DNA from 4 places in the Bradyrhizobium sp. TM239 genome. Region 2 is predicted to be linked to each of the others. Evidence: predicted binding sites of a transcription regulator. Region 2 holds the regulator's gene; each other region holds the start of a gene.
What was found. Region 2 encodes LexA, which represses DNA repair genes until DNA is damaged. Its sites were predicted from a motif close to TGTTCNNNNTGTGTTCNG; they were not measured.
Positions count from the first base shown of each region.

Region 1: a site for LexA is predicted at 1,058-1,075, ahead of AABA84_RS16465 (single-stranded DNA-binding protein). Genes of this name have one in related genera too.
Region 3: a site for LexA is predicted at 813-830, ahead of AABA84_RS02335 (ribonuclease T2). Genes of this name have one in related genera too.
Region 4: a site for LexA is predicted at 1,425-1,442, ahead of AABA84_RS29265 (putative DNA modification/repair radical SAM protein). Genes of this name have one in related genera too.

Region 1 is NZ_BTIR01000008.1:567,966-570,166, reverse strand. It holds gene AABA84_RS16470 (outer membrane protein) at 32-781, opposite strand; gene AABA84_RS16465 (single-stranded DNA-binding protein) at 1,231-1,728, shown strand; gene gyrA (DNA gyrase subunit A) at 2,086-2,201, shown strand, end outside.
Region 2 is NZ_BTIR01000024.1:79,468-81,668, reverse strand. It holds gene AABA84_RS31600 (molybdopterin molybdotransferase MoeA) at 1-855, shown strand, start outside; gene lexA (transcriptional repressor LexA) at 1,032-1,733, shown strand.
Region 3 is NZ_BTIR01000001.1:470,535-472,735, forward strand. It holds gene AABA84_RS02325 (hypothetical protein) at 1-98, opposite strand, end outside; gene AABA84_RS02330 (hypothetical protein) at 335-745, shown strand; gene AABA84_RS02335 (ribonuclease T2) at 877-1,569, shown strand; gene AABA84_RS02340 (23S rRNA (adenine(2030)-N(6))-methyltransferase RlmJ) at 1,762-2,201, shown strand, end outside.
Region 4 is NZ_BTIR01000021.1:84,220-86,420, forward strand. It holds gene AABA84_RS29260 (UdgX family uracil-DNA binding protein) at 1-109, opposite strand, end outside; gene AABA84_RS29265 (putative DNA modification/repair radical SAM protein) at 109-1,344, opposite strand; gene AABA84_RS29270 (ImuA family protein) at 1,507-2,201, shown strand, end outside; gene AABA84_RS29275 (Y-family DNA polymerase) at 2,192-2,201, shown strand, end outside.

The DNA of each region.
Region 1 (2,201 bases), on a different contig from region 2:
GGCCTTAGACTTCAACGATGTCAGATAGATATCAGTAGCGCGCGGCGACCGGCGCACCCCAGTTGAAGTGATAGTTCACACCTGCCTTGACCGTGTGAACGGTATCGGTCCACTCGGAGCGATTGGTGGGCACGGCGGAGTACTGGATCGTGCTCTTGCCGAAGTCGATGTAGTTGTATTCGACCTTGGCCGACCAGTTCGGAGCGAACATGTATTCCGCGCCGGCGCCGACGGTCCAACCCCAGCGGGTGTTGTTCTGGATGAAGACGTTTCCGGGGATGCCATCGTAGCGGTGCTGAATGTCGCCGACTGCAGCGCCGCCGCTGACGAACAAGAGAGCGGGACCGGTGGAATAGCCGAGACGGCCCTTGATGTCGCCGAAGCCACGGATTCTCGTGAAGTAGGTGTCGCCGAGGCCGGCATTGATCTCGGCAGAACGGCCGTTGATGTCAGCCCAATGGTAGTCGCCCTCGATGCCGAACACCCAGTTGGCCGCCTGCCAGTTGTAGCCGAACACGCCGCCGACAAAGCCGCCGGTGGTGTCGTAGTTCTGACTTCCGGCAAAGATCGCCGTGTTCGGAGCGCCAAAGAAGGTTTCGTCGCTGCGGCCCCAGGCACCGCCGCCCTGCACGCCGACATAGAAGCCGGTCCAGGTATAGATCGGAGCGGGGGGCGCGATCGGCGCCTTTGTATAGGGACGGGCCCCAAGGTCTGCAGCACCGGCCGGAGCCGAGAGGGTCAGCGCAACCGCGCCAGCAAAGCCAATCAGAATCTTCTTCATTGTAATCTCCCCAGTCGTGTCCGCCTCTCTGAGTTCCCCAAGGCGGACGATCAGGCGCGAGGCCCATTGCATCAATTCCAGGCACGACGATAGCTCGATTGGGCGGCAAAGTCCGTGACCGGAGCGCAACAGCTAGGAGCAATCGACCTGCCCTTAACTTAATGAATGTTAAGTGGTTTTTATCATTCACGGGAACCCGGTTTGGTTCCATCTCCATTTGCCATCACAGCGCCATTTAGGCGCCACCCCGTCTCCACATTTGGCAGTAATGTCTGCAGGAACAAATCTGGAACAAATCGCCGGTCGGTGCTATATATGGGGATAACCTTGGGGGTGACGGGCTGAGCGGCGCCTGCAAGCGTATAGGGTCGTCTCAACAAGGCGCAGAGGAACGCGAATAGCGCGCTCGGCCTTAGGAAATTCAGTGGCATTCGGAGTGGAGAGCGGCGATGGCGGGAAGCGTCAACAAGGTCATTCTGGTTGGAAATCTCGGCAAGGATCCTGAAATCCGCCGCACCCAGGACGGGCGGCCGATCGCGAATCTGAGCATCGCCACCTCCGAGACCTGGCGCGACAAGAACAGCGGCGAGCGCAAGGAAAAGACCGAGTGGCACCGCGTCGTGATCTTCAATGAAGGGCTCTGCAAGGTCGCCGAGCAGTACCTGAAGAAGGGCGCGAAGGTTTACATCGAGGGCGCGCTGCAGACCCGCAAATGGACCGACCAGAGCGGCGTCGAGAAGTACTCGACCGAGGTCGTGCTCCAGGGCTTCAACTCGACGCTCACGATGCTCGACGGCCGCGGCGGTGGCGGAGGTGGCGGCAGCTTCGGCGACGAGCCCGGCGGCGATTTCGGCTCCTCCAGCCCCGTCAGCAGCGCACCGCGCCGTCCCGTGGCCGCCGGCGGCGGTGGCCGCAACAGCGACATGGACGACGATATCCCGTTCTGAGCCCGGATCGGACGATGAGGGGGGCGCTGGCCGGCTGAGCGGCGCCTTCCCACGTCGTGTCAGCAAACCTTACTAATCGGTAGCAAGGGCTCGGGATTTCCGGGCCCGCTTCATGTTTGGGTTGAACGCGGATTGCGCCAGGGAAAACACCTCGACGGGGCGTGTGGCGGCGCGATTGACGAGGTCTCGGAGGCGATTTTGGAAGGCCTGTTCCAGGCCCATCCGAGACGCTCCCCGCAAGGCCGTAAGCTATTGGAAAAATAAGCGGAAAAAGCGCTTCCCTGGAGCCCGCGAGGGTGGTTATCAGGGGCTCGATGCGCTATATGATTCCCAGATAAAACCTCACCGGATTTCCCCTTGGCTGACGACGACGACAAGCCCGGCGACCAGCCGGGGCAACCCTCGGATATTCGCCCCGTCTCCATCTTCGAGGAGATGAAGAAGTCCTATCTCGACTACGCCATGAGCGTGAT
Region 2 (2,201 bases):
ATAACGATCAAGGAAGCCGCGATCGTGGGTCGCCACATCCGCCCCGCCGGCGTCGATTTCCGCGAGGGTGACGTCCTCCTGCGCAAGGGAACCCGTCTGACAGAGCGCGATCTCGCCCTCGCCGCCGGCATGAATCACCCGCATCTCGCCGTTTGCCGCCGCCCGAGGGTCGCGATCCTTGCCACTGGCGACGAACTGGTGATGCCGGGCACCACGCCCGGGCACGGCCAGATCGTCTATTCCAACGGCTACGCCCTGCACGCGCTCGCCCGCAGCGAGGGCGCCGAGACCATCGACCTCGGTGTTGCCGCCGATACGCTGGAGGCCACCACCGCCGGCATCCGCCGCGCGCGCGAAAGCGGCGCCGACATCCTGATCACGACCGGGGGCGCATCGGTCGGCGACCACGATCTGGTCCAGCAGGCGCTCAAGGACGAAGGCATCGCGATGGCGTTCTGGAAGATCGCGATGCGGCCCGGCAAGCCGATGATGCACGGACGGCTAGGGGCGATGGGCGTCATCGGCCTGCCCGGCAATCCCGTATCGTCCTACGTGTGCGCGTTCCTGTTCATGGTGCCGCTGATTCGGGCGCTGTCGGGCCGTTCGGTTGTTCATCATCATCGCGAGCGCGCCGTACTGGGCCGCGATCTCGGCGCCAACGACCAGCGCGAAGACTATCTGCGCGCGCGCCTGGAGCTGCGCGACGACGGCACCCTCGTCGCCCTTCCCGTCAGCCATCAAGACTCCTCTCTGCTTGCGAATCTTGCTGCAGCACAGGTACTTCTCGTGCGCGCACCGTTTGCGCCGAAGGCCGAGGCCGGCAGCCCCTGCGAGATGCTAAGGCTCCCCGTCTGAACTGCGCGGCCACACGCATTCCGTGAGTTTCGTTCTGTTCACGGTAAATTAAGCAGTTGCGGAACACATATCGAACATATAGTGTCCGTTCATGATTTGTTTCGAGCATGCAGCGGCTTATCGCTGAATTCATCGTCTCGGAATCGAACGACATCAACCGGGGGACTTTGGTCGAGATGTTAACGCGCAAACAATACGAGCTTCTGCGGTTCATCAGCGAACGCTTGAAGGAAAGCGGCGTGCCGCCGTCCTTCGACGAGATGAAGGATGCGCTCGACCTGCGCTCGAAATCGGGCATCCATCGCCTGATCACCGCGCTCGAGGAGCGCGGCTTCATCCGCCGCCTGCCCAACCGCGCCCGGGCCATCGAAGTGATCAAGCTGCCCGAGCTCCAGGCTGCCGCCGGCAACCGACGCGGCTTCACGCCAAGCGTCATCGAAGGCAATCTCGGCAAGGTACGCGCGAGCTCCAGCCCGTCCGCAGACGAGGGCGAGCGGCCCGTGGCGGTGCCGGTGATGGGCCGCATCGCGGCCGGCACCCCGATCGAGGCATTGCAGACCCGCAGCCACACCATCAGCGTGCCGCCCGACATGCTCGGCTCCGGCGAGCATTACGCGCTCGAAGTGCGCGGCGATTCCATGGTCGAGGCCGGCATCCTCGACGGCGACATGGCGCTGATCCAGCGCAACGAGAGCGCCGATACCGGCGATATCGTTGTGGCGCTGATCGACGACGAGGAAGCCACGCTCAAGCGCTTCCGTCGCCGCGGCGCCTCGATCGCGCTGGAGCCCGCCAATGCCGCTTACGAGGTGCGCATCCTGCCGCCGAACCGCGTGAAGATTCAGGGCAAGCTGATCGGGCTTTACCGCAAGTACTGATACCGGAAGTACTCGGCGCCTCGCGCGCGCCTTCGATCGGCGTCGCCGATCAGAGATTGGAGCGGATGATGGTCCGCTCCGGCTGGATAGTCTTTCTGGTTCTGCACAGATTATCCGGCCCCCTCCTCCTTTCGCGACATCCTCGGCAGGCCGCTGCGAAGCAACATCGCTTCGCGGCCTTTCGAGTTCGAGGGGGACAGCCCAATGCGCCAGATCGTTTGAGCGCAGCCGCAGCAACGCTGATGGCTCCTCAGCATCGCAAGCCGTTGTCGCGAAATCGCATCGCCATGTCGGCCAGGACACGGCCGCGAGCGCGCGACGACCGCAATGCAGTCGCGTAGCCATCGCAGCCGAGTTGGCGATACAGGCGGGTCTCTCGCCGGTCGTTTGATGCGCGCCTCCCAAATGCACGGAGGCCGGCTTTGTTCCTATCGAATTCGGAAAAGATGGAAAAGATAATGTGATCGG
Region 3 (2,201 bases), on a different contig from region 2:
TTGAACGGCGGCACATAGTCGGCGCGCGCCGACTGGCTCGCCATCATACCCGAGACAACCAGGCTGGCGAGAAGACCCGCGGCCGCAATGATTCGCATTCCCGTCACTCCAATTGGCTGGCGGCCAGTTTACGGTGCCGGGAGGGAAGTGAAAAGAACGGAAGCCCTGCCAACCACGATGTTGTGGTCAACTCCTGGCGAAGTGTTGCCGCGCTGCACTTGACCTCCCCCGGCCTTCGCGGCACCGTCCAACCTTCGCAAGACTTCAGCTGTCCGGATTGACCATGCTCGCCCCCTTCCTGAAATCGTTCCGCTATGCCGCCGTGCTCGGCCTCATGTTCGGAGCGATGTCGCTCGGCGAGGCCAGGGCCGCCAATCCGCTGGAGCTGAACTTCTGGCTGAGCGGACCGCGCTATGACGGCGCCGTTGCCGATTGCGACCGGGCGCTGCCGACCATCGCCACCCAGTTCTGGGAGAAGGAAAGCACGTTCTGGAATTCCTCGTTGAAGATCACCGGCTTCTCGGCCGTTCGCGAGACCGCGTTCCGGCCCTGGCAGTCCGACAATATTCCGCGCCGCTATTGCACCGGCGAGGCCATGCTCAATGACGGCAAGGTGCGCAAGGTGCACTTCTCGATCATCGAGGATGGCGGCTTCGCCGGCTATGGCAACGGCGTCGAATGGTGCGTGGTCGGGCTCGACCGCAACTGGGCCTATAATCCGGCCTGCCGCGCCGCCAAGCCCTGATCAGGAAGCGCTGATCAGGAAGCCCTGGTTCGTCGCTCGAGGCGCCGAACGGCGGCCACCTGAATTTTGTTCTTGAAATGTTCCCATCGCCTGCTAGGCTTCCTCGCACAGTCTAGTTGAGGGGCGTCGCCATGTTTCATTCCAGATTGCATTCGTTTTCCCGTCTCGTGATCTCCCTGACCCTTGCCGCCGGACTGGCCTTGCTCGCCGGCGGCGCAAACGCCCAGGACAAGCGGCAGAACGCGCCCGGCGAGTTCGACTTCTATGTGCTGTCGCTGTCGTGGTCGCCCTCGTTCTGCGAGGAGGCGGCCGAGCGTGGCGGCCGCTCGCAGATCCAGTGCAGCGGTCGGCCCTACGCCTTCGTGGTGCATGGGCTGTGGCCGCAATATGAGAATGGCTTCCCGGAATATTGCCAACGGCCTTCGCCGCGGCTGAATCGCAACATCGTGTCCTCGATGCTCGACCTGATGCCGGCGCCGGGCCTGATCTTCAACGAATGGGACAAGCACGGCACCTGCTCGGGCCTCGAGGGCCGCAGCTATTTCGAGACGATCCGCAAGGCGCGCGCTGCGATCAAGATCCCGGCCGAATATCTCGATTTGTCGCAGGCCAAGACCGTGGCGCCGGCGGATGTGGAGGAAGCCTTCATCAAGGCCAATCCGGGGCTGAGCAATGCCGCCGTCTCGGTCACCTGCAACCGGACCAGGCTCTCCGAAGTTCGCATCTGCCTCAGCAAGGACCTGCAATTCCGCGCCTGCGACGAGATCGAACGCCGCACCTGCCGCCGCGAGCAGGTGACGATGCCGCCGATCAGGGGCGGATAGGCCGAGGTCTCGTGCCCCGGATGCAGTGCAATGCGCCGCGAAACGCGGCGTAGTGCACTGCTGATCCGGGGCCCATCACACAGGAAGAAGCTGGTCCCGGCTCAGCGGCGCGGCGTTACACGCTGCACCGCGTCCGGGACATGTGATTGTACCTCTTTGCTTCAAGCCATCACGTGGCGTAGTGCTCTTCCCATGAACTACCACCACGCCTTCCACGCCGGCAACTTCGCCGATGTCATCAAGCACATCGTGCTGGCGCGCATCCTCACCTATCTGCAGGACAAGCCGGGGGCGTTCCGCGTCATCGACACCCATGCCGGCGCCGGCCTCTACGATCTCGACAGCGACGAGGCGCGCCGGGGCGGCGAATGGCTGACCGGCATCGCGCGGCTGATGCAGGCGCGCCTGTCGAACGAGAGCGCGGCGCTGGCCAAGCCCTATCTCGACATCGTCCGCGCCTTCAATCCGAAGGGTGAGCTCAAGGCCTATCCGGGCTCGCCGTTGATTGCGCGCGGCCTGCTCCGGCCGCAAGACCGGCTCGTCGCCTGCGAGCTTGAGCCGAAGGCGCGGAAAGCGCTGATCGCCGTGCTGCGCCACGACGAACAGGCTCGCGTGGTCGACCTCGACGGCTG
Region 4 (2,201 bases), on a different contig from region 2:
GCACGGTCCAGGTGACATCGGTGGGCTGCACATGATGAAGCACGAGGCTGCGCGCGGCTTTGCGCCAGCCGTCGAAATCGGTTTCATGATCGAGGGTGATGTACTGCATCAGAAGCCAAACCCCAATTGCGTTGCCTTCGGCTTGAAGCGTTCGATCAGCCCGGCCGCATCGAGGCGATGCGGTGAGGGGCGGTGGTCGCTGAGGACGATGAACGGCAGCGCCTTGTTGCGGGGTACGTGCAGCCGCGCCAGATCAGAGAGGCGGATCGTGGTGGTGCGCCGCGTTGCGATGATGCGCTCGACCGCCTTGGTGCCGAAGCCCGGCACGCGCAGCAGCTCCTCGCGGCTGGCGCGGTTGACGTCGAGCGGGAAGCGGTCGCGGTGACGCAGCGCCCAGGCGAGCTTTGGATCGATGTCGAGCGGCAGCATCGCGCTGTCGTCGACGATCTCCGCGACGTCGAAGCCGTAGAACCGCATCAGCCAGTCGGCCTGGTAGAGCCGGTGCTCGCGCAGCAGCGGCGGCTGCACCAGAGGCAAAGAGCGGCTCGCATCTGGGATCGGGCTGAAGGCGGAGTAATAGACGCGCCGCAGGCGGTAGGCGCCGTAGAGATTGGCGCTGGTGTGGAGAATGGTGTGGTCGGAGGCAGCATCAGCACCGACGATCATCTGCGTGCTTTGGCCCGCCGGCGCGAAGCGCTGCGGCTTTGCCCTGGTCTTCGCGCTGCGGCCTTCCTCGGCCTCGTCCAGCTTCAGCCGCAGCCGGCCCATGGTGTGGCGGATCGCGCGCACGTCCTTCTCCGGCGCGAATTGCTGCAGGCTCGTCTCCTCGGGCATCTCGATGTTGATGGAGAGACGATCGGCGTATTTGCCGGCTTCCGCGATCAGCGCATCGTCGGCCTCGGGAATGGTCTTGAGATGAATATAGCCGCGGAAGTGATGCTCCTCGCGCAGCTTTCGCGCGACGCTCACCACCTGCTCCATGGTGTAGTCGGGGCTGCGGATGATGCCGGAAGAGAGGAACAGTCCCTCGATGTAGTTGCGCCGGTAGAAGTCGAGCGTGAGCTTCACCACCTCGTCGACGGTGAAGCGGGCGCGCGGCACGTTGGAGGAGGCGCGGTTGACGCAATAGAGGCAATCGTAATTGCAGGCGTTGGTCAGCAGCACCTTGAGCAGTGAGATGCAGCGTCCATCCGGCGCATAGGAATGGCAGATGCCCATGCCGGGCGCGGTCGAGCCCATGCCCTTGCCGTCGCTGGAATCCCGCTTCTCCGTGCCGCTGGAGGCGCAGGACGCGTCGTATTTGGCGGCGTCCGCCAGGATTTCCAGTTTGCGTTGTACGTCCATCTTGGAATCCCTTTGATTCAGCTCATGAATCCAGTTGCGCGCCAATTCGATTGACTCTCCGCGCCCCGTTAGCTTTATATTAGAACATATCATGAACAAATGAGCCAGCCGCTGGTTCTCTTTTTGAGAGCCATCGGCAATCACCCCTGAAGGAGCGGCGACATGAGCGGCGCACGCATCAGCGCGCTTGCGACCTTGCGCGGCCAGATCGAGCGCATCGAGACGGCGGCGGTCGTGCATCCGCACGATCGGGTCGCACTCGGTCACAGCGAAGCCGACGACGCGCTGAAGGGCGGGCTCGCGCGCGCGGCGATCCACGAGGTATTTTGCGCCGGGTCTCAGGGGACGGCTGCGACCGGCTTCGTCATGGGGCTTGCCGGGCGCGTCTCGGCGCAGCGGCCGCTGCTGTGGGTGCGGCAGGATTTTTCAGTGATAGAGGCAGGCGCGCTGTCGATGAGCGGGCTCGCCGAGCTCGGCCTCGATCCGCGCCGCGTGGTGATGGTGCGCGCCGCCGATGTCGAGAGCGCGCTGCGCACCTCGGCTGATGCGCTTGCCTGCGATGCGCTGGGCGCCGTCGTGCTCGAGCTCTGGGGCGAGACCAGGCAGTTCGATCTCGTGGCGAGCCGCAAGCTGACGCTGGCCGCGCAAGGCTCCGGCGTCACCGGCCTGATGCTGCGGATGGCGGCGCAGCCGCTGCCTTCGACGGCGGAGACGCGGTGGATGCTGCGCGCCGCGCATTCACCACCGGGGCCGGCATGGAGTGCCTGGGGCGCGCCGCGCTTCGATGCCGAGTTGTTACGCAATCGTCATGGCCCGTGCGGCCGGTGGATCATGGAATGGAAGTGTGATGAGTGCCA